3 regions of the Maridesulfovibrio bastinii DSM 16055 genome follow, and region 1 is predicted to be linked to each of the others. Evidence: predicted binding sites of a transcription regulator. Region 1 holds the regulator's gene; each other region holds the start of a gene.
What was found. The regulator sigma-54, encoded in region 1, starts transcription at its own class of promoters, with help from an activator protein. The targets are predictions, from matches to a motif close to CTGGCACGGNNNNTGCTT.

Region 1 (10,427 bases):
AGCTATAAGCTGAGGAGGGATATAAGTACCAGCGGGTATATTATCGAGCCAAAAAAGTTCAAAGAAAATAGCAATTCCAAGACTTGCCGAATAATCTCCAGTCAGGGCACCCCATAGGAAGCCGATCACAAGAGGTCTTTCAAGCAGACCTATACTTATTGAAGTCCTGAATAGTGAAAACAGCGCAAAAAAAAACTTACACCCGCCAGCCATAGGGGAAATATGCTCTGCCAGTCAATTAACATGCTCATGAGAACCTCACCTGAACAGGATCATTGGGGACACATCGGAAATCCAACTCAATACCTATGTTAACGAAATATCTAAGACATGATTCTTCTTCGGAATTTAAAGCAACGCTCGGAGAAATCTGTTTTTTACCAGGACTATAGTGAATGTTGCCAATATTTAGGGCATCAAAGCTCAATCCTTTATCCAAAGCTCGCTTAACATCATTGCAGGATGAAAAAATAATTAAGTAACTTGAATTCTCTGATGACGAATCAAGCTTGGCAACGGCTTCGGAAACAGCATCAACCCGAGTAAAGATGCAATTTACAGATTGGGGAATAGCAAGCGACATAATCTGCTGCTGCAAACTGTCTTCAGCAGTTTCATCATTAGCAACCAGCAAATATTTAGCATGAGTATATGGTAACCAGGTTTCGATAATCTGACCATGAACAAGCCTGTTGTCAATTCTTACCCACTGCATGACAATCCTAGCCTTTTTTCCTTTTTCGCAACATTTCTCCGGCCACAACAATTCCCTTGATACCGGCCTGAAGAGCCTGCTCCGCCATTTCATGCAGAGGGTCTTCTCTACGCTGTAGGGCTTTCAGCAACACAGGAAGGTTGACACCACTCACAACTTCGACCTCATCAGAAAGAAAAGATAGGCTAAGATTGCTTGGAGTCCCTCCAAACATATCAGTAAGGATCAATACTCCCAGACCTGATTTTACTTCTGCAACAGCTTTTTTGATGGAATCAACAGCGGCATCCATCCCTTCAGAGACATCAACACTCAATCCAACACAATTAGCTATAGGACCGACTATCAATTCCGCAGCCTTTATCAAGGCTTTTCCAAAGTCTCCGTGTGTAACAATGACAATTCCATTACTGCCGGCGGTTTCACTCATTTTTTTACCTAGAAAAACTGGTATTAATCCAGATCAATATGTTTATGCTCAATACTTACTGAATACCCGCAGGAACTCAGATCTGCATATATAGTCTCGGCCACGGCTACGGAGCGGTGCCTTCCACCGGTACACCCCATTGCAAGGGTGAGTCTATACCGCCCTTCTTCTTCATAAAGTGGCAATATATACTTAAGAAAGTTAAGGTATTTATCAATAAAGACAGACCCCGGTTCTTTACCAAGAACATAATTCAAAATTGATTTATCCTTACCGGACAAAGGGCGTAATTCAGGCTCAAAATAAGGATTGGGCAGAAAACGTAAATCCATGACCATATCCGCTTCGGTAGGCACATCATATTTAAAACCGAAGGACATGACATGCACTCTCAACCCTGAGCCTTTTTCTGTTAAAAAGACCCATTTTTCCTGAATTTTTCTACGTAGATCGTGTATGGAAAAATGGGTGGTATCAATTATGAGATCAGCTTCATTGCGTAATGGATTTAAAATAATTTTTTCTTCCTCAAGAGCCTGTTCAAGACCTATGGCTTTAGACTCAAGAGGGTGAGGTCTTCTGGTTGTCGCAAATCTTCTGACCAGCTCAGGAAGCCTCGATTCGAGAAATATTAAAGCTGGATTAATACCCTTCTCAACAAGTTCGTTTCTGGTCTGTGACCACTCTTCGACAAAATTTTTCTGCCTGAGATCCATACCAAGGACTAATCCACGATATGTTATGTCATTGCCTTTAAACAACTTGACCAGACGAGGCAGCATACTTGCCGGAAGCCCGTCAACACAGAAAAATCTCAAATCCTCAAAAACTTTGAGGGCTGTTGATTTACCTGCTCCGGACATACCACTTACAACAATGACCGGAAAAGAATCCGCGCTATCCACCTCTGCCTCCGCAATCAAACGCTTTGAAGAACCTTCCAAAGATCATCTTTACTTTCAGTCTGCATAAAAGCTTTCCTGAAAGCATCATCCTTAACCAGTCTGGAAATCTGAGCCAGAGTTCTTAAATGAGAACCGGCACCCTGCTCAGGAGCCAGAACCAAAAAGAAGATATGACATGGTTCGTGGTCAAGTGAATCAAAATCAATACCCTTCTCACTTCGACCAACAACAACATACATATCTTCGATGGAGTCAAATTTACCATGGGGGATGGCAATGCCATCCCCTATGCCTGTTGTACCTAATTTTTCACGGTCAATAAGGACCTTGTAAGCTTCGTCAGGGTTCATATCAAGACCTGAATCTATCAGGACCGAAACCATTTCCTTTAGAACACCTTCCTTGCTATCACTTTCAAGTTCATGAATAACAAGATCCTTTGCCAAAAAAGCACCTATTTTCATTATACTAATATCCTGGGTCTATTAAACCGAAATCGCCATTATCACGACGATAGATTACGTTTATTCCCTCGCTGTCAGCATTGCGGAAAACGAGAAAATCATAGTCTAATGAATCCAGCTGTAAGGCGGCCTCTTCGACCGTCATTGGCTTGGGTTCAAACTGATCCGACTCGACTATACGCGGAGGTCTGTGTTCCTTATCTTCAAGGTCAAAACTGATCACATCCATCCGAGCCGATGTAACTTCACTACGCCGGTAGCTGCGCATCTTTTCACGCATCCGCCTCAACTGGGCTTCAAGCTTATCAAGGACCATATCAATAGTAGAATACATATCTTCAGACTCTTCAAATGCAGAGATGTGAATATTGTCTGAATAAAGTACAACTTCCGATATATGCCTGAATCTATCCACGGAAAGATTCACCTGCAACTCAGTATTATCTGGATTGGTAACAAACTTCTCAAGCTTGCTAAAACGGGTATTTGCATATTCCTTCAGATGTTCAGACGGATCGAAGTTCTTAAAAGTGAATGCTACGTTCATAAGGATCCTCCTTAAGTTAGGGTGAATATGCTATTCCAGTATAACTGGCTAAAAGACCTTCTTGCGCTTGGAAGAAGATTCTATACCCAGCGCGGTTCTGTATTTGGCTACCGTCCTCCTTGCAATATTAATTTCAAGCTTCTCTTTCAGATATTCAGCAATTTTTTCATCACTATAAGGCTTTTTGGGATCTTCTTCAGAAATAAGCTTCTTTATCATGGCCTTTACTGATTCTGAACCTACCTGTGAACCGTCATCCAATTCCAACGCACTGTTAAAAAAGAACTTAAGTTCAAAGACACCATGAGGGGTCGCAACATATTTATTTGTTGTTATCCTGCTCACAGTAGATTCATGCATATCAATATCTTCAGCCACTTCCTTCAGAATTAAGGGTTTGAGCTTAGTTACACCATTTCTAAAGAATTCATCCTGAAACCTTACTATTGATTCAAGAACTTTAAATAAAGTCCTCTGCCGTTGGTAAAGACTCTTCATGAGCCATTGGGCAGACCGCATCTTATCCTGAAAATATTCTTTATCGGCTCCCTTTGCAGCTTCTGTTGTTTCCACATAAAAGGAATTCATCTGCAATTTCGGCAGCCCGTCATCGTTTAGTACAATAACAAATTCTCCATCATACTCATAAACATAAGCATCAGGACTGATATAGAAAGGGTCACCCCCGGAAAAACTTGCACCGGGAAGCGGGTCCAGAGTCTGAAGCAAATCCAGATAGCTTTTCAAATCTTCCATGCTCAATTTAAATTTTCTGGCCAGAGGCTTATAACGCCTTCTTTCCAGATCTTCTAAATGATCACGAACCAGAGAAACTAAAATAGGATCGTTGTCCAACTTTAAAACTTCGAGCTGTACGGTCAAGCATTCTTTTGGTGTTCTTGCTGCAACACCAACAGGATCAAACCTTTGAATTCTATGAAGAACTGATTCAACCTCATCGACTGAAGCAGAACAGATCTCACTTATTTCTTCAACCCCTATGCAAAGATAACCGACCTCACTCAAGTTACCTATTATGGCTTCTGCTATTTCACATTCTTTCTCAGTAAAATCGGAAAGAGTCATCTGCCAGCCAAGATGGCCATCAAGCGTTGTCGACTTGGTAAGACGGGCATCATAAGATAGACCGTCTTCATAAGCTTCAGACTCTCTAACTATTGATTGCTTGGAAGAGCTGGAAAATTCTCCCAGATAATTCTCCCAGTCAGCATTCTTCATCAGCTCTTCAGTCTCTCCACTTGCGGAAGACTGATCCTTGTCACGAGCTTCAGAAACCTCCTTCTCTTCATATTCTTCAAGAAGGGGATTTTCCATGAGCTCCTGCTGAACTGTATCCACAAGCTCAAGACGGGAAAGCTGTAAAAGCTTGATCGCCTGTTGCAATTGTGGAGTCATCACAAGTTGCTGAGTAAGCTTAAGCTGTTGTCTTAATTCCAATCCCATATTTTACCATTACCAATAAAGTCTTAACACATTATTTTTATTAACTAAAAAAGCATTAAACAAAGAAAAAAGAAAAAAAATACATTTTTAAAGAATAATATAAAATACTACTTGATTTTAGAATGACATACTTAATTAAATCTTGCAACAAAGAGTATGAATATTACTGTAATATATAGTTTTTTATAAAAACAATTTTACACATGAAAAAAGTGTACCAATGTTCTGAACGCCTGTAAATCTACAAACTATAAATTACTTTAAAAACAATTTTGAAGATACGCTAGCACCACTCGATATAACCACCTAAAAAAATTATTTTTTTAGATAAGCACCATAAGTATAATATTGAATATTTAAAATAATTAAAATTCGAAATAGCTATCCAAATCCATTAGTTAGAAACAAAATTATTATCTAAAATTAGGAACGATCATTTTTTCCCAAAATCCATAAAAAAAAGACAGAATTTACACTATGTGCAAAAATCCTGTCTCAATTTAAACCTATAAAAGCTTTTTATCAGCACTAAAAAAACATCGCTACAACCGAAAACTATCTCCCAGATACAAACGTCGAGCCTTAGTATTCTTTACTATATTTTCAGGAGCTCCACTCAAAATAACCCGCCCTTCATAAACAAGATAGGCTCTATCGCATATTGTCAGTGTTTCTCTAACATTGTGATCTGAAATCAAAATCCCGATTCCCATCTCTTTCAAAGTGGAAATAATATCCTGAATCTCGATAACAGCAATAGGATCAATACCGGCAAAAGGTTCATCAAGCAGAATAAACTTGGGATTGTTAATTAGAGCCCGGGCAATTTCCAGTCTGCGCCTTTCACCACCGGACAGGTACATCGCTTTTTGATCTGCCAGACGCAAAATACCAAGCTGATCCAAAAGTTCATCCGCTCGCTTTGAAACGTTTTTAGATGATATTTTGGTATGTTCGATTATTATTTCAAGATTTTTACGTACTGATAATTTTTTAAAAATAGAACTTTCCTGCGGAAGATAACTCAATCCATGCCGCGCCCTTTCATGAAGAGGCCAAGTGGTTATTCTATGTTTATTAAGATAAACATCACCCTCAGTAGGCTTTACCACGCCAACAAGCATGTAAAAAGTTGTTGTTTTACCTGCGCCGTTAGGGCCGAGTAATCCCACAACTTCCCCTTCATCAAGTTTAAGGCTGATTCCTCTGACAACTTCTTTAGGGCCGTAAGATTTGACTATTTTATTTGCTATTATCGAAGGCATAATAATTCCGGAATAGTTACTGGTTCAACATCAAGAGGCTAAGGGGAAACATCCTTCGGAGTGAAGAAAATAGCTTCTACAGGTTTATCGCCACCGATAACTTCGCTTCTGCTGTCTTTCAAATAAAATTTGATAGTCTTTCCCTGAACAATATTTTTGCCATCAGCAAGTCGAGCTTTTCCATCCATAATAATTATAGACTGATCAACTAAAAATGTAAGCTTATCACAAGTCCCTTTGCGATTACCCATTACGACGTCAACATTTCCATAAGCAACAATTTTTTTAATTTTATTACTTGCATCATTTAAAGATTCGCTCCCCTGACGCAGGAAAGCTGTCAAGGAATCAGAAGTCAGAGTAATATCAAGTCTGGTAACTTTTACATTTCCTAAAAAGGTTACCTGATTTTTGACTTCACTAAAGGTCATCTTTGTTGAGACGATTTTAATCGGAACCTGATCCTTTGGAGAAGCTTTCTGCTTTTTGGCCGAATCATCAGACTTTATCTGCTTAGGAGCCTCGGCCTTCAAATAAGTACCATAAACATACCCGATGGCCTGCGATTTATTGTGAACAGCTGCGCCTGACTTATAAACCGGATACCATTTTCCCTCAGCCTGTCCAACCAGAACAGTGTCACCTTTTTCAAGCTTACCAACTATCAGCGAATTAACGTCAGGTTCGGAACGAAGATTCAGCACTGTAGAGGGATACATTTTTTTTGTGGGTAGAATGTCTTTAGCCTTTACAGCCGCTGATTTATCCTTTTTTACGGATGCTATAGTCATCCCTGAGAGTTTCTTATTCTCAATACTTGAAGGGTATTGAGCAAGAAAAGGCCCCCAGACATATCCCCAGACAGGAGTATTTTTCTGAACTGCTGTATCTATTCTATAAACAGCAAACATACCGTCATGCTCTTCACCAACCTGAACCCTATATCCGGGGAAAAGAACTCCAACAGCTTTTGCTCCTGCTGACGGCTTGGCTATTACCGAAACTTTTCGTACAGCATAGCGGATTGTTGAATCTGAATTATCAAGATCAACATCCGAGGATTTGATAAACCCGATAGCGCGACTTTCTGCTTCAACCTTCTGTCCGCTTTTAAAAACAGCATACCAGCCTTCCCGCAAAAAACCGACCTTGATCTCATCACCTTGTTTTAATTCACCGGCAACTTTTGATTTTTGAGATCTCTGAGCAAAATATTTTATTTTCCTACCAATATATCGAACATCGCCCCAGTCTACAGTCTCTGCAGATTTAGGAGCTGTGGAGACAACTTTTTCGGAAATAAAACCGACAGGTACAGACTTTGCTTTTGCAAAAGCAGGGTAAACTGAATACCAACCCTTCTTTGCCTTACCTACTTTAAAAACTTTTCCAGCAGAAAGAATCCATGAAACAGAAGAGTCATAATTCGGCTTTTCTCTAAGATTTGCAATTGTTCTGGTAACCATAAGGTTTCCTGAAGCTGCGAAAGATGCAGCAGAAAAGACCAGTGTTACAAAAAAAATAAGTATTACCGGGATAATGAAAGATATTTTGGGGAAGATTCTGGTAAAGTTGTTCATAGCTTTTTTCAAATATTGCTCACTTCTGCTTAGATGTGGTTAGAACATCAGGAGAAATCAAGGCTTCAACATTATTATCAACTGTTATTTCACGTGTTTTTAAATTTACGCTGACCTTAGGGGCCTCAACAAACAGCGAATGACTGTTCAAAATAACATTGCCATTTAAGATCAGAAAATTTTTTTTCGGATTAAAATGAAGATTTTCAGCTTTTAAAGCTAACTCCCCATAATGACCGCGAACATTTTTCCACAAACGAAGTCCTTTACCTTTCTGGCTGACTTCACCGTGAACAGCTCTGACCACAACTTCCTTGCGATCACGTCCAAGAAAATAAGTTACTTCAGGTTTATCGGCAATAACAAGTCCCTTCTCCTGATCATAATCAGCACTACCGGCTTTAAGCTTCCATTCAATATCGCCGCCGGTTCCCTGAGTAAGTTCGATACCATCCACGGAAACATCAGAAGTCCCGTTACTTCTCACGGGAGGAGCTTTTATTTCCTGCCTGATACCATAGAAAACAGGGTTATAATGCCGGGCAAGATAAGCTCCGACAATAACGCCACAAACAAGCATGGCTATGCCAAGGCCCCAAACTCTGCGCAGGCTCATTAAAAGGCCCACTCCTTCCAGACTTTTTCAAGAGTACCCTGACATTGCATTATAAAGGATAGAGCTTCACGGACAGCACCATTACCGCCTTTCCTTGATGATATCCATCTGGCAAGCCCTTTTATTTCAGGCTGAGCATTGGATACAGCCATAGGTAATCCGACTCGCTTCATAACAGCAGCATCAACCCAATCATCACCAACATACGCAACCTGTTCCGGGCTTAAATTTTTCATAACTAAAAGTTTTTCAAAAAAAGGAACTTTACGAGGGTTGCCCGGATAATAGTCGGTGATACCCAGCTCTGTTATCCTTGTCCTTACGGCTTCGTTATCAAGACCTGTTATAACAGATATTTCAAGTCCGGTGGATTGAGCCAGCTTAATTCCTAATCCATCCTGAACGTTGAACCTTTTTGAAATATGTCCCTCATGGTCATAATAAATTCCCCCATCAGTAAGGACACCATCAACATCCAGAATAATCAGCTTGATATTTCTGGCGATATCTTCAGCACGCATAATTGATGCTCCATCCTGAAAGCAGATCTTTTATCAGGTTTTCAGTTTTAGAAAGCGGCCAGCTGTTAGGACCATCACAAAGAGCTTTGTCCGGATTAGGATGCACTTCCATAAAAACACCGGATGCTCCGGCTGCAACAGCTGCTCTGGCCAGAACAGGCACAAACTCTCTCTGTCCGCTGGAACAGCCGTCCCCTCCGCCCGGAAGCTGAACAGAATGAGTGGCATCAAAAACAACAGGACATCCAAGAGACTTCATCAATGAAATGGAACGCATATCAACAACTAAATTATTGTATCCAAAACTTGAGCCTCTTTCTGTAAGCCAAATTTTTTCATTACTTGTAGATTTTATTTTACCTACAACATGCCGCATATCAGCTGGAGCCACAAACTGTCCTTTCTTAACATTAATGACAGCTCCGCTACGGCCTGCTGCAACAAGAAGATCTGTCTGGCGGCACAAAAAAGCCGGAATCTGGATAACATCTGCAACTTCTCCAACAGGTCCGGCCTGATCAGGAGTATGAATATCCGTTACAACCGGAAGACCTGTCTCAGATTTAATCTTTTCCAGCCATTGCAGCCCCTTTTCCATTCCAGGACCTCGAAAACTATCTACAGATGTCCTATTGGCTTTATCAAATGAACTTTTAAAAACTAAAGTTAAATCCAAACGTGATGCTATTTCAGCAAGACATCTGGCAGCTTCAAGCGCAATATCAAAACCTTCAAGAGCACAAGGGCCTGCTAAAATAAAAGGACCGTGTAAACTTTTTTGAAAAAGCTCATCAGGAGTCAAATCAAAATCCCCTTTATTAAAAAATGGCTAGAGAAATTAAACACTATACATATTGAAAATTTAAACTATGACAGAAACAAAAACCAGCTTTCCGGGGTATAAATAGCACCGGAAAGCTGGAAAAGTATATCATAATTTTATCCCCGGGAAAAAACCGGGAATTTATTGGGATAAATCAATTACTTATTCTCCAGCGCAGCTTTGATGAAATCCCTGAATAAAGGATGTGGATTCATAGGATTGGATTTAAACTCAGGGTGGAACTGGCAGCCGACAAACCAAGGATGATCTGCAACTTCCACAATTTCAACAAGAGTTTCATCAGGAGAAAGTCCGCTCAAAACGAGACCGCTTTCAACCAGCTTTTCTGCAAAAGCTTCCTTGTTGAATTCGTAACGGTGACGATGACGTTCCTGAATTTCAGTTTTACCATAAGCAGCCATAGCTTTTGTTCCTTCCACAATTTTACATGGATAGGAGCCGAGGCGCATGGTTCCACCCTTATCACTATCTTCACAGCGGCATTCGGTCTTCTGTGTACGATAATCGTACCACTCTTTCATGAGGTAGATTACAGGATTTGGATTATACTTATCAAATTCTTCAGAGTTTGCATTCTCAATGCCAAGGACATTGCGGGCATACTCAATTACTGCACACTGCATTCCAAGGCAGATACCAAAGAAAGGAATTTTGTTTTCACGGGCATAGCGGATAGACATAATCTTTCCTTCCACACCGCGAGCTCCGAATCCTCCGGGAACAAGAATTCCGTCAATATCTTTAAAATTGCTTTCCAGATTTTCAGCAGTAATTTCTTCAGAATTGACATATTTAAGCTTAACAGCGACATCATTTGCCACGCCTCCATGAATAAGAGCTTCATGAAGACTTTTATATGCCTCTTTCAAATCAACATACTTGCCTACAATTGCAATATTGACTGATCCTTTCGGATTTTTAAGCTTGTGGACAAGATTTCTCCAAGGATCAAGGTTGCAATTTTTAGCAGGAAGACGAAGAAGAATTGCAATCTTCTGATCTAATCCTTCCTGATAAAATGAAAGCGGAACTTCATAAATTGATTTAACATCAACAGCGGTGAAAACAGCATCACG
Region 2 (10,427 bases), on a different contig from region 1:
TTCCTAATATGGAATTCAAGGGGGTTCTGATCTCATGACTTATATTGGCGATGAACTCACTTTTAACTTTATTGGCGGTTTCAGCTTTGCCACGTTCACTCTGGAGAGTATCAAGAGTATTATTTATGCCCTCGACAAGTTTGTTCAATTCATCATCACCGCTAACCTCAACCTGAGTCTTCTCTGATTTACTGCTGCGTATATCCGTAAGCTGGGCGACTAGATATCTGATTCTGTCCAGACAGTCTTTTTTTACAAAATAATATCCCAAAAAAGAGGTTATTAAGGCCGAGAGGATAAAAAAGATCACATAAATGATTACAAAACTCTTTCCCATATTCAGAATTTCACGCTCTGACCTGAGTAGGAAAAAGAACAGCGGGCTGCCATCCATGCCCCTTTCAAGACGTCTGACACTAATTAAATTTTCATTTGTACTAAAAGTGTCTTCGTAAAATTTATTATCATTGGTTGAAGCCGGGACTACATTCAGATTAATTTTCAACTGCACTGCAAGCTTTTTGATCCGCTCAGGACTTAAGCGGCGTCCGACAACTATATACCGGTCAATACTACCTTAAGTAAATTTTACTGCATTAATTGAAATCAGAAAAAATGCATCCCCGATACGAACCAGACCTTCTTTTCCACCTTTTTTAACGGATGAAAATATAGAACCCCGTGCAGTAAAATAATCACGGATGACAGTTTTATATTCAGTGTGGATGTTAAAACTTTTTAACACCCCTGCTTCATCCGCAAAAAGGACAAAATCTATGTTCAAATCTTTAAGCAAGTCGTCATTGAACTGATCTGCCAGTATAAGCTTTCCTTTTGAAAAAGAAATTTCAGAACCTGCAAGTGCTGACCAATTTCTGCAAAGTGAACTGATTTGGGTTAACTGGCTTTGAATAACTCCTTCCACCCGGTCAAGATTCATAGACATAAGCTTGCGTTCAACATGAAAAGAAGCTTTATGCACAGTTTCGCTTGCGGCAAACCACATTGAAACAACTATGACAACGCCAAGGGCAAAGGTTATAAAATTAAAACCAATCCGCAACCTGCTTTTCATCTATATTCCTACCGGGATATTTTAATTTAAGAATAATCGATTAGTTATAGTTTTTTCCCAAAAAAAGAAACCGGGCTAAAAAGCCCGGTTTCCCGATAGTTAAATAAAACAATGTGCTAACAAGCTGTCGTCATGCAAGAATTTTAAAGCAGCTCGCAGATGAGCACAGCTTTCGGCACAATATGCGCACTAAATAACATCCCATACAGCTCCCTGAGGGGTGTCATTTACTTCGATGCCCATTGCAACGAGTTCATCTCTGATTTCATCAGACCGGGCAAAATCTTTATTTTTACGGGCTTCCTGACGGGCCTCAACAAGTTCTTCCACTTTAGCTGAATCAATACCACGCCTTTTGAGCATGCATTCCTTAAGTTCTGACAAAAACTTTGCAGGTTCCTCGCAAAAAATTCCGAGAACAGAACCCCATTTGCGCAGGTCATCAAGAATACGCTTCCAGGCGTCACGCCCGCCTTCACTTTTTCTCCACGATTTTTCCTCAGAAATTCTTCCGGCAAGACGAACGGCATTAAAGACCTGACCCAAAGCAGCAGCGGTATTCATATCATCATCCATTGCAGCATCCCAGTTTTTCTCAAGCTCATCCAGCTCAGCGGTAACTTCTTCAGGCAGAGCGGCTTTTGACCATTTTGATTTTGTAAGCGCTTCTTCCATCTGATACATAGCTTTATAAACCCTGCGGATTCCCTTCTCAGCTTCTTCAAGGGCTTCAAAGGAAAAATCAAGAGGGCTGCGATAATGCATTGTAAGCAGAAAATAGCGCAGAGTTTCAGAAAGAAATTTGTCTGTAATGTCGCGGATTGTAAAAAAGTTTCCAAGAGACTTGGACATTTTTTCTGAATTAATCTGCACAAAACCGTTATGGACCCAGAACCGGGCCATTTCTTTGCCTGTTGCGGCTTCACTCTGGGCAATTTCATTTTCATGATGCGGGAAACTGAGATCCTGTCCACCGCCATGAATATCAAAAGGAAGAGTCAGATATTTCTCACTCATGGCTGAACACTCAAGGTGCCATCCCGGACGTCCGAGACCCCAGGGGCTTTCCCATGCAGGTTCACCGGGTTTTGCTCCTTTCCAGAGGGCAAAATCAAGCGGATCCTGTTTTTCTTCACCCGGTTCAATCCGAGCACCGGAGCGCATATCTTCAATATTGCGCTTGGAAAGTTTACCGTAACTATCAAATGAACGGACCTTGAAATAGACATCCCCGGATTCAGTGGGATAAGCATGATCCTTTTCAATCAAAGTCTCAGTCAATTTGATCATTTCGGTTATATGCTCAGTACACTTAGGTTCAATATCCGCTCTGAGCACATTGAGCTTATCCATATCAACGTAAAATTCCTGAATAAACTTTTCAGCAAGTTCTGAAGAATCAATTCCGGATTCATTGGCGCGTTTAATAATTTTATCATCAACATCAGTAAAATTGCGGACAAAGGTTACGTCATATCCCTTGAATTTCAGATAACGAACCAAAACATCGAACACAACAGAAGATCTGGCATGACCGATATGGCAAAGATCATAAGCGGTTATACCGCAAACATACATATTGACTTTGTTGTCGTTTAAAGGAGTGAATTCTTCTTTTTTACGCTTGAGGGTGTTATAAAGACGCATTGTTTCTCCAGATATTTTAGGACCATCCCGACTGATTTCCCACAGACCGGATGAAATGTTCAATGTCCACAGATTTCTTTTTTAAAAACTATTTTTTAATCGTCAGGCCGGGATATTAATTATCCTGCTGCGCAACGGCAACATCTTTTCCTTTGTCCAATTGAATTCTGTAAAGATCAATAATCTCATCCAGATCCCGCCCCATAAAGATGTAAAGCAGTGGCGTTGCATCCTCAGGAGAAATCTTTAAAGAAAAATCGGATGGATTTTTTAAAACGTTCTGAAAAGTACCGTAAAAATCCTCTGCATAACTGTAACCGCGCTCTCTGGCTTTTAATTTCAGGAATTCGACCCGCTCTACAAGCCTGCTGGTATAATCCTTTCTGCTCAAAGATTCTTCCTGTGCCAGAAAATCAAGCACCCGTTCAGCCAGAGAATGATCTTTGAAAATAATGCCACCACTATATATGCGAGTGCCAATAAAGCCGCTTATGCCCGGCTTATCAAGCTTCACATGCTCAAGTCCAAGAGCAATATTAAGGCTTGCCAGATCTTTTCCGTCAAGTTCAAGCTTTTTCAGTATGAACCGGTTGTTCTGGTCTTCATATATGTAGTCGGCCCCGAGGTCAAAACCAAGAGCCCGGTAGCCCATTTTTTCAAGAGAGCTGAATGATGAACCGAAATTCATAAAAGTTACTGGAATAGAGACCTTTTCAGCTTTGAAATGCATATATCTCGGAATGCGATGTTCCCGGTCAATACCGGAAATATGAACTCTTCCCACCGAGATAGCTGAACCCATGGCAAAATCAAGATTAACACCGTCAATGTATATGCTCTCATCAAAAGGATTGATCATGGCATCTTTAAAATCAATCTTAACTATAGAGCTGTACTTATCGGCAATCTCGCGAACTGTTTCTACCGAATATTCATGAAGCCATATATATCCACCGCCGGCTCCGGCAGCGGACAGAACAACTAAAACCAATAGAACGGTAAAAAAAACGCGTTTAAATCCAGTCATGTGATTATCCATCCACGTCAGCAAGTCTTACACCGGTTACAGTGGCAACTGCTTTGATTCCTTTTTTTTCTCCGGTAAACCCGAGCTTTTCTTCTGTCGTAGCTTTTACATTAACTCTACTCTGCGGAAGTCCCATGACAGAAGCCACATTCTTCCTTATCTGTTCTCTGTAGGGAGCAAGCTTGGGAATCTGTGCAATCACAGTCAGGTCGGCATGGACTATTTTAATTCCTTCAGCTTCAGCTTTGGACAAAGCTTCCATAACAATAATGCCGCTGCTCATATTTTCAAGGGCTGCATCCGTATCAGGAAAGTGCAATCCGATATCTCCGCCACCGAAAAGCCCTAAAATGGCATCGGCAAGAGCATGATAAAGGACATCTCCATCAGAATGAGCTACGACTTCAGGCCCTCCGGGAATGGGTATTCCACCCAGAACCATCGGACGTCCGGAACCGTAACGGTGAACATCATACCCCCAGCCTACGCACGGGACATACATTTTAGTCTCCTCAAGTTTAGCAAGGTCTTCAGGATTTGTGATTTTGATATTACTTTCTTCACCCTGACAGACAACGACGCTTTCTCCCATCATTTCGAGCATTGAAGCATCGTCAGTCACGTTCCAACCTTCGCCGTCTGAAATTTCATGGGCTTTCCGGATCAGATGCAGCGGGAAACCCTGAGGGGTCTGAACAGCTCTAAGGTCTGACCTGTCCGGGGTTCCTGTAATTGTATTGCCATTAACGGTTTTAATCGTATCAGTGACTTTTACAGCCGGAACAACTCCAGAAGCACCCTTATCAAGCTCATCGATAATGGAGCTTATCATGGAAGCGGAGGCAAAAGGTCTTGCAGAATCGTGAATGAGTACGTGGGAACATGTAGCCGGAAGGTCTTTAAGTCCGTTGAAAACAGAATCCTGCCTTCTCTCCCCTCCTGAGACAACTTTATAAGTCAGCCCGAGAGAGCAACTGCTGTTCAGCTCATCTACACGCTCTTTCATTTTATCAATATCTGAAGGGGGGAAAACAAAGACTAAGCCCTTGATGCGGGGAATACGGGAAAAAGTAGTGGCTGAATGCCAGAAAAGCGGCATTCCTTTCCAGTTAAGGTATTGCTTTTTAACTCCGCCGACTGAAGCGGCAAGTCTGGTTCCACTGCCGGCAGCTAATATAACTGCCCAGAAATCACCGGATGAGCTCATTGGTTGACTCTCGCCTCCGGGAAACTTGTCAGGTAACGGACAACTCCTGCCCGGAGTCTGTTTGTGGATAAAAGTGGAAGGAATAAACTTCCTTTAAAGGAGTTTTAAACAGATAAGGAGCCGGACTGTAAGCCGGGTCTTGTATCCTGCAAGCAGGATGGTCATCATTCATCTAGGACGTATGTTACCATACACCTCAAGCAACCTACCCGAAAGCTTCAGCCGGGCCGGCCTCAAACGCTTCCCTATTTGGTCTTGCTCCGGACGGGGTTTACCCAGCCGGACATGTCACCATGCCCGCTGGTGGTCTCTTACACCACCTTTTCACCCTTACCCCGGCAAAAGCCGTGGCGGTCTGTTTTCTGTGGCACTTTCCCGGAATCGCTTCCGCTGGGAGTTACCCAGCGCCATGCCCTGCGGAGCCCGGACTTTCCTCCCCGGCATTACACCGCGGCGATGACCCGTCCGACTCCAAAATCTGTTTAAATAAGGGGAGCCATGCTCCCCCTGATTATACTGAAATAAAAACCTGCTATTCCGCTGCCGGCTTCTTCATGGATTCAGGACGGGCAGATTCGGGGAAATGCTCTATCCAGAATATAAGACGCTGGCAGTTGGGGCAGCTGATAATCTGATGGCCTTTCTGAAGATCGTTGTAAATCTGAGGAGGAATCATAATATGACATCCAGAGCAGATAGCATCTTCAACCGGAACAATAACAGGATGTTCAAGGCGAGAACGTATGAACTCATATCTGTTGAGGATAGGTTCGGGGATCGCGTCACAGGCTTTGCGACGACGGGTATTCAACTTGTCCAGATCACCCTGAGCCTGTTCCAGACGGGTTTTAAGGCCGATGCGTTTTTCCTCAAGCTCACTGTTGAGGACAGAAAATTTTTCATCAATATCTTTCAGAGCATCTTTCTGACGTTCAGTCTCTTCCATAATGGTGACTTTTTCATCCTCACGAAGCCTGTTAAGCTTCTCAAGGCTGTCCATTTCACGCATCATGGCATGATATTCCTTGGTATTACCTACCATCATCAGCTTGCTTTTGCTCTTTTTGATCTTAACGTCGTCCTCTTCGATTTCAAGCTCAAGACGCTTCTGCTGATCTCTCAGCATTTCAAGCTTTTCTTCAATCTGAGTTTTACGTTTGGTAAGTGAGGCATGGCGCGACTCAAGTGCCGCAACATCCTTGGGAGCCTGATCAATTTCGGATTCGAGCAGAATGATTTCGTCGTCTACCTTTTGAAGAATAACAAGCTGTTCAATCTGTTTTTCATACATGCTGGGGTCCCCTTTTACGGCTTTCCTGATTTTTTAAAGGAAATATCCGCGCAATCAATGTTCGGAAAAAGGCATGGAACGACCTGTTTTTCCGTTATAAAACATATTTCCCTGTGCATGGCCTGTGCACAATCGGGAAACGGGTATCTCAAGAATAATGCCCGCGAAGACTTTGTAAAGAGTCCTAACTCAGGCTTTTGTGCCTGATTCCGTCAACATAATAAGCAAACGGATCATGGCCTTTGAAAAATTGTACATCCACTCCGTTCGGTTCAAGCTCGCCACGCAATACGAGGGCAAAGCGGCGCATCATTTCCTCTTCCAGTGAAAAATGCCCCACATCTATAACTGCTCCGCCAGCTTCCTGTGCCGGGTGATATTTCACATCTCCGGTAATGTAGACGTCAGCCCCTGCTTTAAAAGCTTCATCCATCATTGAAGACCCGGAACCCGGACACATAGCAACGGTAGCGACTTTCTCCGGCAACGGACCGCAGACAGATAAAACAGAACATCCGCTGAGCTCTGCCACTTTTCCCGCAAAATCGTCAAACGACATTGCTGAAGATAAGGACCCTATGCAGCCGAAGCCTAAGATTTCGCCATCCCCTGCGCGCGCTGTCTCATCAAGAACCTTTATATTTTCAAGCCCCAGATCTCTCGCAGGCCAGCTGACCGGTCCCGCAATCTGAACATCCAGAGAAGTATGGCTTGAAAAAAGAGTTGTCTCGGTGCTCAAAAGCATCCTTAAGACCTCATGAAACCCGTCCAGCTTATTCGGCAAACGCGGTTCAAGAGTCAGAGGATGATGAGTCAGCACAAAGCGTGCTCCACTCTCAATAGCACTCGCAATCGTCTCAGGAAGCGGGTCTAAAGCTACCGCAAGTTTTGCAACTTCACGCTCGCGCCCTGCAACCTGAACTCCGCTGTTATCCCATGATGCGGCAAAAACCGTTGGAGCATGGGATTCGATAAGGTTGATGATTTCAGATGTTTTCATAATTCAAAGCTTATAAAACAAAACTATAAAAAAATCAGCATCCTTGTAAAACAGCTCCTTAAAAATAATACCCCGAAAAAAATGAATATGCTCCCGTGGGGACCAAAATCCCGAGGGAGCACTGGATACTATAAATTTTTCTGCTGGAACACTTCAGAACTGTCTTTTATATGCAACAGCATTGTGTTTAATGGTGGGCCAACCAGGATTCGAACCTGGGACCATCCGGTTATGAGCCGGGGGCTCTACCAACTGAGCTATTGGCCCGTCAAATCAAGTGAGCTGAATCTAGTACCTAGAGATCGAAGCCTTGTCAAGTTCAGCACACATAAAAACCAAAAAAAAGTTCAATATCCCTGCAATTCAATAAAAGCTAACGGATATCTTCTTCATGAATACGTTTTAGAAGACCTGTTGTGGAATATCCCGGCAGGAATGGAAGGCTAAGCACCTTTCCGCCGTTTTCCTCCACGATATCACGCCCGACAATATTATCCACACTCCAGTCGCCGCCTTTAACCAGTATATCCGGCCTGACAGAGGATATCAGGTTGTACGGAGTGTCCTCATCGAAGAGAATTACATAATCTATTACGCCAAGTCCCGCCAGCACAAAAGCACGGTGCCGCTCGGAATTTACAGGGCGTTTGCTCCCTTTAATCGACCGCACAGAGGTATCACTATTAAGCCCGAGAACAAGGATATCCCCCTGTTTCGCAGCGCGAGTCAGCAGATCAACATGACCGGCGTGCAGAATATCAAAGCAGCCGTTGGTGAAAACGACTCTGGTTCCCGGCGAAAAAGATCCGCGCAGCAATCCGAATTCTGAGTCTGTAACTATCTTCGGACTGTCTAATTCAAAATTCGGCTTATCGCTCAAAGTCTCTCCAACAAATTAATTTAACTGCGGCTGCACTTTTCCGGGAGATATTCCTCTCCATTAAAGCCAGTCAGCAGACTATTTTTTCGGACTTAAATTTTCACACTCACCAGTGACAACCAGCTCAATCCAGTTCAGCGCAAAATCAAGACACTTTTCATCATCTTCATAAATAGCGTTCTGTTCGGCTTCACTGACATCAAGCCTTGAAAAAACATTCATGTCTTTGATGAAATTTTTAAAATTGTCAATCTGGAAAAGGGCCAGAAAGGCCATGTTCAGCTGGCGGTCATCAAGAGCCCGGCCCATACGTCTTACTTTAGTCATCAGGCGCATGTAGCGGTCATTTACTTCATTGTATTTTTCAAGGCCCTGATCCTTCAACCATTCAGTGCTGGTCCACTCTTTAGTCTCTTTAAAACCGTTACAATGGGGTTCTTTAACAATAAAAAACTGCTCAATAACATTACCGTCATCGTCAAGGCGTGAAGCCCTGCCAAGGGGGTATGTTCTGCATGCTCCGGGTCTGTTCAGGTATACAGAGCAACCGGAATCCCGCACAAACGGGCAACTGCGTTTGCGGTTATCAAGCATGCGCAGACGAACCATAGGAAATCCTGTTTCCGGAGTACGTGAAATTTCGAGATGAGTGTTAACAAATTTTTTACTGTCCATGCCAAGAGATGTACGCAGGCGCAGAACATCATAAGGAGTCATCATCAGATTCAGATCACCGCAGCAGGCATTAAAACAGGAAATACCGGGGTGACAGGAAAAAGCAAAAGTTTTGCCGGCTTCAAGCTCGGGCAGACTGTCCAGAAAATCTTCACTTGCGTCATGCTCAGACATCAAATCCTCCTGAATCAAACGGTTTACCAGCCCTAATACAGTAGGATTTAAAACCGCATCCAATTTATATATATTAAAAATTATTCACCTTAAGACATGCTCCGCCTCAGGCGATTACTCCCTGACGGCATAAAAAATCAAGCTTTGTCCGCAGGTCGTCACGCAGAATTTTTTCTTCTTCTGCCATGATCTTTAAAATTTCACTTCTGGGATGCATTGCCTGCATCTTATATTTATTGCCTATGGCATTGCTTTCCTGCTTTGCGGAAAGCCGGCTCGCATTTCCGGTATTCTTTCGGTGCAGAATCCGCAGATGTCCCTGATACACAGGCCACTCTTCTTGCAGACAGAGCCTGATATCGTGTTCCATATCATCATACTGGGATGGAGAAAGGAACAGGGAAAACCCTCCATTGTCAAGCAGCCTTGAAGTTTTGAAAAGGTGGCAGCAGCCTGTTACGGAAGAACAGGGGCGCATAAAATTAAAATTTCCGGAATCAAGCCCCTGATGATGAAGATCAGAAACTTTAAAAGGATTAGGACTTATTTCACCGAGATTATATTCAGGACCGTCACCTTCGCTTCCTTCCGGCTGAACCAGATGGAGATCGACAGACTGCATAATCCGTGGCGCAGAAAAATCAACAACCCGGCAGCCCCACGCTCCGGCATCAGGATAATTTTCAACAGCAGCTGCAAAATAATGGAGCCAGTTTTCAGGAACTTCTACATCATCATCAAGATATAATACATATTCACTTGCTTTGACTTCAGCAGTGGTCATCAGCCAGTTTCTGGCTGCGGCGGCTCCTATATTAACAGGAAGATCAATCCTCTTAAGCCGCGAAGAAAAAGAATCCTGCCACTTGTCTATGACGCATGAGGAAGAATCAGTGGAACCATTATCAAGGATAATAATACGGGCATTACCAAGATCAGATTTGAAAAGTGACCGAAAAGTGGCGTCCAGTTCTTCGGCCTTGTTGTATGAATAAAGCAGAATAACCAAATTTTCAGGAACAGACGGCAGACGGTTATCTATTCCTTTTACTATATCGTGCAAGCGCAGGAGTTCACTTGTTCTCCACGGTTGGGCAGAAACGGTTTCCCCAAGAATGGATACAGCCTTTTCCTTTTCTCCAAGTTTCAGGAAAACCGAAGCCGCAAGACTGCAAAAGTTAAACAGGCCAAAACTTTTTCCACTTTCTATAAGCAGATTTAAAGCCTGATCATTATCCTCTTCCAAAAAAGCGAACCAGCTCCGCATAGCGTTCCATACCGGGAGCATACTTTTTTTTAGCGGTTTCAGCACGGCAGATGCAAAGTCATAATCGCCTCTAAAAGCAGCATGTATAAGCCCCTGCTGAATCCAGAAAAAATTTCCACTGTCTTTTTCAATATTAGAGATGAGGTAAGAACCTATTTTATCAAAATCACGTCTACCGGCGAGA
Region 3 (10,427 bases), on a different contig from region 1:
CGAAATTATAGGCCACGACTCCCGAATCGGCGGCAAATATATTCTACCCGGTCTGGGATTCGGCGGACCATGCTTTCCAAGAGATAATGAAGCTTTTATAAATTTCACCAGACAGGCCGGAGGATTTTCCGGACTCCAGCAGGCCGTGGTTGACATCAACAATGCCCAGCCGGGAATTGTGACGGATAAAATCATCAGCCTGTCACCTGAAAACGGAACCGTAGCCCTGCTTGGACAGGCTTATAAACCGCAAACCTATTTAACAGAAAGATCACAGGCTCTGGAGATAGCTTTAAAGCTCTCAGAACACCGCGGTTTAAAAGTTAAGGTTTATGATCCGCTCGCAAAAGAACACGGTCCGTGGGAAACCTGTCAGAGCCTTGCAGAATGCGTTACCGGAGCTGATGTAGCGGCGATACTTACCCCGTGGCCCGAATTCTTCGATACATCATGGCACAGGCTGCTTTGTAAGGGAGCCACAGTTCTGAATCTGTGGAAATAAGGGACTTTTCGGATGAACATTGATCTGAAATACCATCGCAACGGATACGATTACTGGAATAAAACCGTATGCTGTTCCAAAGAAGCCGGGGGTGAACCACTCACTTCCGAATATTTTGCTGCAATGGAAGAGTACAAATACTCACAGGAGCCGGAAATTCAGGCCTTTGCCCAGTTCAGCCGTTATCATGGTAAAAAAGTACTTGAAGCCGGAGTAGGAGCGGGAACGGATTTTCTGCAATGGGTTCGCTGCGGGGCCAGAGCATACGGAATAGACCTGACAGAATCAGCCATAATCCAGACCTCTGAGCGTCTTAAAATATATGGACTACAAGCCGAAGAGCTGCAACAGGCGGATTGTGAGAACCTGCCCTACCCCGATAACAGTTTTGACCTTGTTTATTCCTGGGGGGTCATCCATCACACACCCTCACCGAAAAAAGCCCTTTCAGAACTGGTTAGAGTCACAAAACCGGGCGGGGAATTAAAAGTCATGGTCTACAACCGCCACTCTCTGGTCGCTTTTTATCGCTGGTGGCAGATGGCCCTGCTCAAATTAAGGCCTTGGATGAGCCTCAAAAATGTTCTGGCCAACCACATGGAAAACAAAGGGACACAGGCTTTTACGGAAAAAGAAATCAAAGAACTTTTCCAAAGCTTTCCTCTTGAAATACAAAATATACAAAAATTTCTTACCTGTTACGACCGCAAAGTTCCTTTTTCAGGGTTCTGGACCAGAATTGCAGGAGCTGACAACGCGGGATGGTTTATGGGCGTTAAGGCCGTAAAAAACAAATAAAGGAGCTTTAAATATGAAAGTCAGCCCCGGAAACAGAGATATTACTGTTTATGTCGGTTTTCGCCCTTTTGAAGGCGAATGGATTGAAAAAAATACGGCTGTGTTGAACGGACTTAAATGGCAGGGAGTCGAAGGACTCAAAATAAAATTTGTCTGCTGGCCTTCAGAAGTTTCCACAGCAAGCTACGCTTCCCGGCACGGATATGAAACCGTGGTTGTACCCTGGGTGCGGCATTATCTTTTCTCCGGCCCGCAGCGCAGCTTCAAGGCAATGTTTGAAACCTGCCTGATGGACTGTGATACTGAAATTTTTGTTTATATAAACGGAGATATTGTTCTCGGACCCGGAATTCTGGAATGGATTCAAAATAATGTTGACCACTCCACCTTATTCAGTCTGCCGCGTCATAACTGGGAATTCAGCAGACAGCTTGAATCTGCAAAAGACTTTGAAACGGCCTTTTCCGAGTCTGTCCCGGAAGAGTGGACCGCCCTTGATATTTTTGCAATGCGCGCCACTGAAGCCCGTAAAAATTTCATTCCCTTTCCGCCGTTCCTGCTTACTGCCGGATCAATGGATTCGTTCATTCTTGTAAATGCCGCACACATGGGCTGGAAAAGGGTGCTGATTCCGCCCGACATCTATCACATGCTGCACATTGAGCATGAGTTCAGCCATCCGCTTAAGCCTGGAGCTTCACCTGACAAATATGCCAAATGGGCTTTCAACTGCGGCGTTTACGAAATGGCCACCCAGAAAATAGCCCCTGAACATCTACAGAACGCAACTCTCAGCAGTTTCAGCGGTGCTGAAAGATATAAATTCAAATATCAGTTACCAACCCGTGATTACCAGACTCCTGATGAATGTTTAAACAGTGACGGACAGACTGAGAAGCCTGAAAATGGAAAATCTGATGAGTAATGACATCCTGAAACATAATCTTGAGAAATGGAAAACACTCCCTGCCGGTGAATGGCGCAGAAATGTTTCCGATCTCTACGCGCTTGAAGACGATGAACTTGCAACGGCCTACAATTCATTCCGTACTTTATGGGACAGAGAAAGAGGCTGGGAGCATGAACGCTACGGCAAAATGTTTTCAGGGCGTGAGGTGCTGGAGGTAGGCAGCGGTCTTGGCTATGATGCACTGACAATGTCTAAAAAAGCAGCATCATGGACCTGTGCGGATATACTTCAGGTGAACATTGATTTTGTTGCCCGTATGGCCGCACTCACAGGCTCAGAAAACATTTCGACCCAACTCCTTGAAGATATCGATTCCCATGATTTCAAAAAATCTTTCAACGGATTTTATGCTCATGGAGTTCTCCACCACATACCTTTTGATATCGCATCCAGACAGATGGCTAATATATCAAAATATCTTGAGCCGGGGGCCAAAGCTGTTTTTCTGATGTACCCGAAAGCAAGATGGGAGCATGCCGGAAAACCTGCTTTTGAAAATTTCGGAATAAGCACAGACGGGGAAGGAACACCGTGGGCCGAGTGGTATGATGAAGAAAAAATTTTGAAACTGGTCGGAGATGATTTTACTCTGGATAAGAGTATCCCCTGGGGCTGGAACAATATTGAATTTATAAATTTCGAACTGACTAAAAAACAATAGGGACCAGACCATGAAATTAGGCGCGCTTATTCCGGCCAGAATAGGGTCCAAACGTCTGCGCAAAAAAAATATCCTAAACCTCGGCGGTAAACCCCTGCTCTGCTGGAGCATAGACCCGCTGCTGGAAGCGGATATTTTTGATGACATCACCGTCTCAACCGAATCAGAAGAAGTGGCAGATGTTGTACGCAATATTTATTCGGAGAAAGAAGTCAAAATACTGATGCGCCCGGAAGAGCTGGCCGGTGATGACTCCAGTCTTGACGCGGTTCAGGCTCACTACCTTGAAAATAGACTTGATATTGAATGGTTCGGACTTTTCATGCCGACATACCCTTTCAGAAAAAAAGAAAAAATCCATGATGCGGTAAGAGCCTTGTATTCCGGTTATGCCTGGCGGGTTATCTCAGTAAGGGCAGATGAAAACTGTTCTATGGATTATTACTACCCCAAGGATGACGGAGTGGGACTGTTTTTTCAGATGCAGCCTTTTTTTGCTGCAAATAACATTTCCACATATATGTTTTACCAGCGCAATATGATTGGTGAACTCTGGGCCAAAGCAGGCATGACCAACACTGAAAGGGTCAGAAAAATATATGCAGATGTTGAAGAATGTATTGATATCGATACTGCTGCCGACTTTAAAATAGCTGAAAAAGTAGTGTCCGGTTACAAACCTTTTTTCCGTAAACCAGTTTTTTCTGAGCTTGGAGACTGGACTCTGATCATGCCGGAAGGAACGGACATTGAAGGTTACAAAAAATATCTGGCCGGGTATGATATGACTGATATGAGCACACCTATGCTCTTTCTTCAGGAAGCCCGCCTTCCGGTCTCAACCTTCAGATGTTTTGACGGCATCAGGCGTTCATACTGGATGAGCGAAAAAGCCGTAAATTACATGAACTACAGCAGGGCCAAAAAAACGGGCAACAATGCCTACATCCCTATTCACTACACCAACTCGAAGCATTACAGACTGCTTAGGAATATGCATCCTCAAAACCCTTATGACCCTCCGACCGATTGCGATAAAGACGGGATCATGTTCGGCAGCAATTCCGCAGTGCCGAAAGCCGTTCCACAGGACCGGATCATCTTTCAGGAAAAAGTGGAAACAGAACCGTGGTATGTCGACCCTCTGGACTTCGTAAAATCAGCAGCTGATTAAGGCTGGCCTTAATTAAGTTGTTTTAAATTTAAGGGCAGCACAGCAGGCTGTAAATAAAATCAATACTGAACCAAAAGCCCCTGCCATCAAGTAACTTGAAGGCAGGGGTAGATACTTATTTCTGTTTTTTATGAGAATATTTTCCCTTACTTAATTCAGTAAACCATTTTGCATAGAGCTTGGGAACATAGAGATAATTTTCCTGTAGATCAGTCTTTATATAATTTTCAAAAGACTTACGAGTTGCTTTGGAAAGATCAATATTGCTCATGATAACCCCCGGTTCAATGGCTAGATCCGGATCGGTTCAATTTTACTGCAAAAGGCTTTCATATTTTTAGTCTGATAATTTGTTTCAATTTCCGAGAATATCCTTTTTCCTGAGGTATTCTTCTTCACTGATATCACCTCTGGCAAACCTCTCTCTCAAAATCTCGCCTGTATCAACACGATTGCTGCGGCTTGTTCCTTCATTGCGCTGCACATTGTTATTATTCAGATTCTGAACCAGCTTAAAAATCAGATAAGCTACCAGAGCGATAATTAGAATATTAAAAATCAAGCCCACAAAACCTCCTCCACCCATGAGTCCACCGCCCATAAAACCGCCATGCATATAACCTCCCTGAAAACCGTTAGGACAAAATCCATTCCATCCGCCTGTAAACATATCTTCTCCGGATTTTATAATTTTGTGATTCAAATTCTACTCAGGGAGGGCTGCCCCTCCCTGAGTAAGATACTTACCTGCGCGGTCCGTAACCGGGGCAATTAAAGCCTGCACCGCGACCCATCGGCATAACTGGGAGGTTACTGCTTTCTGCCTTGTCAGCGAGCTGGGCTTCCTTTCTGCTGATATCTTCTGCAAGAGCTCTTACACGCTTGGAGTCAGGATTGGTTCCTGCCATGATAGCTCTCATTTCTGCCCGGTCACCGCGAAGCGAGGTGCGGAGATCACGAGTCTCCTTCATAAACTTCTTATACTCAGGGCTATTGTACATTGCCGCGTTAGAACCATTCATCATATATCCGCGACCATTACCATTCATCATATTTCCATGACCGTTGCCATTCATCATGTAGCCGTTGTGCATTCCCTGTCCGTGTCCCTGACCATGTCCCCATGCAAGAGCACTGTTTGAGTTAAAAGCAAAACCGGCTGCCAGAACCAATGCGAGTGCGATAAAGATCTTCTTCATTTTTTATCTCCATATTTTTTTAAGTTTGAACGCCTTTTGCATGGTATAAGGCAAGAGTGATGCCAAGCACTGTCTACACTATTTAATATACTGGAATAACATACTTTAATACAAGGAATAGCCTTTTAAACGATAAAGGAAAGCTTGCTTAAAAATTAAGCAGATGTTTAAAAAATAGACACACGTAAAAGACAATTGTCTAAAAATTAGACAACAGCTCTTTTGACTACCGAGAAAAAAATGAAGCAAAAAATAAAGTCATATCTGGGAAATGTTTCACCGTGGATAATTATCGGTGCCAGCGCGATACTGGTCGTGGTTATCCTTACTCTGGCTGTTATGAATTACAGCCACGGCAAAAAATACACGGTGAAAATATTAAGTGAAAAAGGAACCGCACTAATCAGATCTTTTGAAGCGGCAACAAGAACAGGAATGATGGGCTGGATGGGGCAGGAAGCAGACATTCAACGTCTCATTGACGAAACTTCCGAACTTCCAGACATTCTTTACATTACCATTGTGGACGAGAAAGGAATTGTGCTGGCCTCAAGCCATAAAAATCTTATCGGCAAAAAGCTTCTACCAGCTCTGGCGCTGAAAAGACTGAAAGCTTCAAATACTACCAAATGGCGGATAATCAGACCGGATAAAAGTGGAGCATTTGAAGTCTACAAAAATTTTACCCCTGTTAAATCAAATACTGTAAGCCACAACCAGAGAGAATCAATGCATCATATGGGCATGATGCGAGGACGCGGCAGGTGGGACCGAAACGGTTTTTTCCCCGGTCACAGATGGCAGTCAAACAAAAGCAATATTTCCTCTTCCCAAAATAAAAATATAATTTTCATCGGGATGGACCTCCAGCCTTTTAAAAAAGCTGTGAGTGAAGATATTTCAATGACCATGACAATGTCCGGGACTCTACTGCTGCTCGGGCTGGGTGGATTTGTGTCACTTTTCTGGATGAACAGCCACCTGCGATCCCGTAAACTTTTGCAGGACAGCAGAGCCATCACTGAGGAAATTGTTGAGAATCTCCCGGAAGCAATCATTGCCTGCTCACAACAGGGTGAAGTCATCTTTATCAACCCAGCGGCAAGACAAATGCTTGCCAGAGATGTTTTCAGGCCCGGCAGAACTGCAGCCGAAATTCTCCCTCAAAAGATTGTTGAACTTGGTGAAAAGGTCATGGGCGAAGGAACTCCCATAATAAACAGAGAGATGAACCTTAAGGCCCTTTCAAATCGGGAATTCCCGGTATCTATCAATATCAGCAGCATAGTAACTTCGGAGAATGAATCCATAGGGATGATGTACATGATCCGTGATATGACCGAAGTTCGCAGACTGCAAAACCGTATCCGCAAAGCCGATAAACTGGCAACTATCGGTCAGCTTGCAGCAGGAGTTGCCCACGAAGTCCGCAATCCGCTTAGTTCAATTAAAGGTTATGCAACTTACTTCGGTTCGCTTTTCCCTGAAGGCAGTGAAAACCGCAAAGCTTCCGAAGTGATGACTTCCGAGGTGGACAGGCTCAACAGAGTAATTTCCGAACTATTGGAAATGGCCAGACCAGCAGACCTGAAAATAAAAGAAACAGAGGTAGCCGCATTAATAGAATCCTCCCTGCGGCTTGTGAGACAGGAAGCCCAGTCAGCCTCGGTCAAAATTGAAACGCATCAGGACGGCAATGTATCAAAGGTAAAAGTCGATCCCGACCGTCTGGCACAGACCCTGATCAACCTCTATGTTAACGCAATTCAGGCTATGCCCGATGGTGGAACACTGAGTGTCTCCACAGAACAGAAGGACGATCAGCTTTTCATTGCGGTCAGTGATACAGGTCAGGGATTGCCGGAAGGCGATCTCGGCAGGATTTTCAACCCCTACTATACAACTAAACCATCCGGGACTGGCTTGGGGCTGGCAATCGTGCAAAAAATAGTTGAAGCACACGATGGCCGCATTGAAATTGAAAAAACAGGACCCGAGGGGACCACATTTAAAATAACCATTCCATTAACCACTGATAACAGGGAAAAATAAAATGGGTGCTGATATTCTTGTTGTTGACGATGACAAAGCTCATCTTTCCATGCTCTGCACAATCATCTCAGGATGGGGCCACAAACCATTCGGAGTTGAGGATGGTTCAGATGCAATACAAAGCGTCGCCGAAAATCCTTATGACGCAATCTTAATGGATGTCCGCATGGCTAAAGTCGGCGGAATAGAAGCTTTGAGCAGAATTAAAGAAATCAATCCTTCCATACCGGTAATTATTATGACGGCCTACTCTTCTGTAGATACCGCTGTGGAGGCTATGAAGATCGGTGCTTACGATTACCTGACTAAACCGCTAAATTTTGATGAATTAAAACTTACTCTTGAGCGCGCCCTTGAGCACATGAACCTGATTGAAGAAAATAAAAATCTTAAAGAAAGAATCTCCAAAGAAGGCGCTTCCGGTATTATAGGTCGGAGTGAGCCGGTAAAAAAACTGCTGGAAATGGTCAAAACAGTTGCCGAAACCGAGGCCACAGTGCTCATACTTGGAGAAAGTGGAACAGGAAAAGAACTCTTCGCCAAAGCCATACATTCCGAAAGCAACCGCAAAAACGCAAAACTGGTCACCGTCAACTGTGCAGCCCTGACGGATACACTGCTGGAGTCAGAACTTTTCGGTCACGAAAAAGGTTCTTTCACCGGGGCGGATAAAAAACGTGACGGCAGATTTGTTCAGGCCGATCACGGAACTCTTTTTCTCGATGAAGTCGGGGAGATTCCCATGCCGATGCAGTCCAAACTGCTCAGAGCATTGCAGGAAGGAGAAATTCAGCGGGTTGGAAGTGACGAAATTCTAAAGGTGGATGTGCGTATAATTGCAGCGACCAACAGGGATTTGCAGGAAGAAGCCCGCAAAGGAAATTTCAGGGAGGACCTCTACTACCGTTTGAATGTTGTCAGTTTAAAAATACCGGCACTGGCTGATCGCCCGGAGGATATTCCACTGCTGGCAAGTTTCTTTCTATCAAAATTTGCAGAACGCAACCGCAAGAAAATAAAAGGCTTTACTCCGGGAGCAATGGACAAACTCAACCACTATAAATGGCCCGGAAATGTCCGTGAACTTGAAAATGCTGTTGAACGTGCCGTTATCCTGACTGCCGGAGAATATATCTCTGAAAAAGACCTTCCACCGACAATAGTTGATGGTCTTGAAGATAATGAAAAACCGGCTGTAGAAGCTGGTAGTGAAGCTTCAAGCCATGTTGGAGGCAAACCCCTTTATGAGATAGAAAAAATAGCTATCCGCGAAACTCTTGCAGAAACGGGCTGGAATAAAAGTGAAGCCGCGAGGATACTAAATATTACCCGCACCACCCTTGATAACAAAATCAAAAAATACGGCATTGAATCTAAAAACTGACTATATTTTATTCAATTACGATTATTATGCATGATCAATAAAAAACGGCTCCCAAGTTAGCTTGAGAGCCGTTTTTCCCCACTTTAATTCAACGTCAAAGGGGACCTATATATTTATATTCAGGAGAGTTCCTGAATCATTTGTCTTAAAGGCTTACCGCTGGGAGTTCTGGCATCTGGATTCCGGTCCAGAAGCTGCTGCCAGCTTTTAATTGCGGCATCCTTATCATGGAGATCATAATAAAGAACAATACCTTTATTAAAATATGGAGTGTAGTTGTCTGCCGAAGCTTCTATTGCTTTATCAAAGCATTCTACGGCCAGCTTCGGGCGATCTGTACGGCGATACATAACGCCCAAATCAGTCAGCACATGCGAGTTTTCAGGTTCAATGGCCAGTGAAGCCTTATAGGCATCAATTGCTTCATAATGCTGTCCGCTATCAAAATAGAGGTCTCCAAGCTTTGCCCACAAGGCTGCTGATCCGGGTTCCTGCTCAACCCTTGCTTTAGCTTCGGAAATCCTGCCTGACATGTCATTACCTTTGCGACTTACTCTTTCTTCAGTGGAGCTGTCCTTTACCGCCGGAATAACCGCCACGCCAAAATAAAGGCCCACAACAAGGGCAATAACCACCGCCGAAACTATGGTAACAGTATTATTCTTACCTTTTACAGCTTTCCTGTTTTTCGCCACTCAACACTCCTGTAAAACTCATAATTTTTTGCACGATGCTGCACATTCTGCACAAATATGACTGCATGTTTTTGCACAAATATATCCCTACAAACTCAACTTATGGAACTAGATTAAGTTTTTATTACATTTCAGGACAAATTTAAAAGTGATCTTTAAAGTAGCAACACTCATGCCATACTAAAACGGAAGGATATTTCTTTTTAAATCATAACAAACTTAGCATAAGCTCAGATAATTTTACACGAGCACAACGACCTTTTTAAGTTCAGCATCCGCAATATCAATAAAAAACGGCCCGAATAAAACTCGGGCCGTTCTTACATTTTCTATTAGAAACAGTCTGATTCAGATTTATTTTTTCTTTTCAACACTGGCTTTTTCAGCTGAAACTTTTTTCAGCACGCCTTTCTCGTCAAACTCAAGAGGCTTGCCTGAATCCAGAGCTTTATCCCAGCCGCCGCCAAGAGCTTTTGCCAGCGAGATATAACTTTCGGTTATAGCTATTTTGCTCAACACGAAGTTATCCTCTGCTGAATACAATGACCGTTCGGAGTCAAGAACATCAAGAATTGCGATTGCACCGTTGCGGTAAAGCAGTCTTGAAAGCTTTGTTGCTTCACGGTAATTGCGTGCAGCTTTAGAAAGGCTTTTCAATTTTCTTTTGGCTCTGGACATTGCAATTGTATAATTTTCCACATCTTCAAGAGCTGAAAGGACTACGGCCTTGTATGCGTAATAAGACTGATCTCTTTGTGCAACAGCAATATCAACTCCGGCTTTAAGCTGTCCGCCATTGAAAATGGGGATGGTCAGCGTAGGTCCGATAGCCCAGCCTATGGTTGAAGAATCAAACACATTATCAAATTTGGTAGTTGAAGTGTTTATGCTGCCTGTCAATGAAATCGAAGGATAACGAAGAGCTTCCGCAGCCCCGATATTGGCAGTATATTCAGCGAGCTGACGTTCAGCCATACGAACATCAGGACGGT

Region 2: ispD (2-C-methyl-D-erythritol 4-phosphate cytidylyltransferase) is a predicted target of sigma-54. The motif match lies at 5,170-5,187, and genes of this name have one in related genera.
Region 3: G496_RS0105720 (Spy/CpxP family protein refolding chaperone) is a predicted target of sigma-54. The motif match lies at 5,353-5,370, and genes of this name have one in related genera.

What each region holds. Positions count from the first base shown of each region.
Region 1 is NZ_AUCX01000026.1:4,016-14,442, forward strand. Features, by position in the region: gene G496_RS0112890 (PTS sugar transporter subunit IIC) at 1-213, opposite strand, end outside; gene G496_RS0112895 (PTS sugar transporter subunit IIB) at 248-715, opposite strand; gene G496_RS0112900 (PTS sugar transporter subunit IIA) at 723-1,145, opposite strand; gene rapZ (RNase adapter RapZ) at 1,169-2,050, opposite strand; gene G496_RS0112910 (PTS sugar transporter subunit IIA) at 2,065-2,514, opposite strand; gene hpf (ribosome hibernation-promoting factor, HPF/YfiA family) at 2,519-3,061, opposite strand; gene rpoN (RNA polymerase factor sigma-54) at 3,110-4,525, opposite strand; gene lptB (LPS export ABC transporter ATP-binding protein) at 5,068-5,790, opposite strand; gene G496_RS19740 (LptA/OstA family protein) at 5,829-7,382, opposite strand; gene lptC (LPS export ABC transporter periplasmic protein LptC) at 7,390-7,986, opposite strand; gene G496_RS0112940 (KdsC family phosphatase) at 7,986-8,507, opposite strand; gene kdsA (3-deoxy-8-phosphooctulonate synthase) at 8,497-9,309, opposite strand; gene G496_RS0112950 (CTP synthase) at 9,489-10,427, opposite strand, start outside.
Region 2 is NZ_AUCX01000006.1:12,836-23,262, forward strand. Features, by position in the region: gene G496_RS18440 (sensor histidine kinase) at 1-505, opposite strand, end outside; gene G496_RS0101145 (hypothetical protein) at 578-1,075, opposite strand; gene cysS (cysteine--tRNA ligase) at 1,265-2,722, opposite strand; gene G496_RS18445 (hypothetical protein) at 2,838-3,749, opposite strand; gene ispD (2-C-methyl-D-erythritol 4-phosphate cytidylyltransferase) at 3,754-4,956, opposite strand; RNA gene rnpB (RNase P RNA component class A) at 5,069-5,429, opposite strand; gene G496_RS0101165 (zinc ribbon domain-containing protein) at 5,489-6,247, opposite strand; gene G496_RS0101170 (Nif3-like dinuclear metal center hexameric protein) at 6,432-7,247, opposite strand; tRNA gene G496_RS0101175 (tRNA-Ile) at 7,439-7,514, opposite strand; gene rfaE2 (D-glycero-beta-D-manno-heptose 1-phosphate adenylyltransferase) at 7,621-8,127, opposite strand; gene G496_RS0101185 (YkgJ family cysteine cluster protein) at 8,206-8,976, opposite strand; gene G496_RS0101190 (glycosyltransferase family A protein) at 9,083-10,427, opposite strand, start outside.
Region 3 is NZ_AUCX01000010.1:28,795-39,221, forward strand. Features, by position in the region: gene G496_RS18950 (nucleotide sugar dehydrogenase) at 1-502, shown strand, start outside; gene G496_RS18955 (class I SAM-dependent methyltransferase) at 515-1,300, shown strand; gene G496_RS0105695 (hypothetical protein) at 1,314-2,225, shown strand; gene G496_RS0105700 (class I SAM-dependent methyltransferase) at 2,218-2,931, shown strand; gene G496_RS20465 (cytidylyltransferase domain-containing protein) at 2,942-4,105, shown strand; gene G496_RS21075 (hypothetical protein) at 4,221-4,376, opposite strand; gene G496_RS0105715 (SHOCT domain-containing protein) at 4,461-4,775, opposite strand; gene G496_RS0105720 (Spy/CpxP family protein refolding chaperone) at 4,849-5,304, opposite strand; gene G496_RS0105725 (ATP-binding protein) at 5,545-7,356, shown strand; gene G496_RS0105730 (sigma-54-dependent transcriptional regulator) at 7,358-8,740, shown strand; gene G496_RS0105735 (tetratricopeptide repeat protein) at 8,860-9,435, opposite strand; gene G496_RS0105740 (efflux transporter outer membrane subunit) at 9,790-10,427, opposite strand, start outside.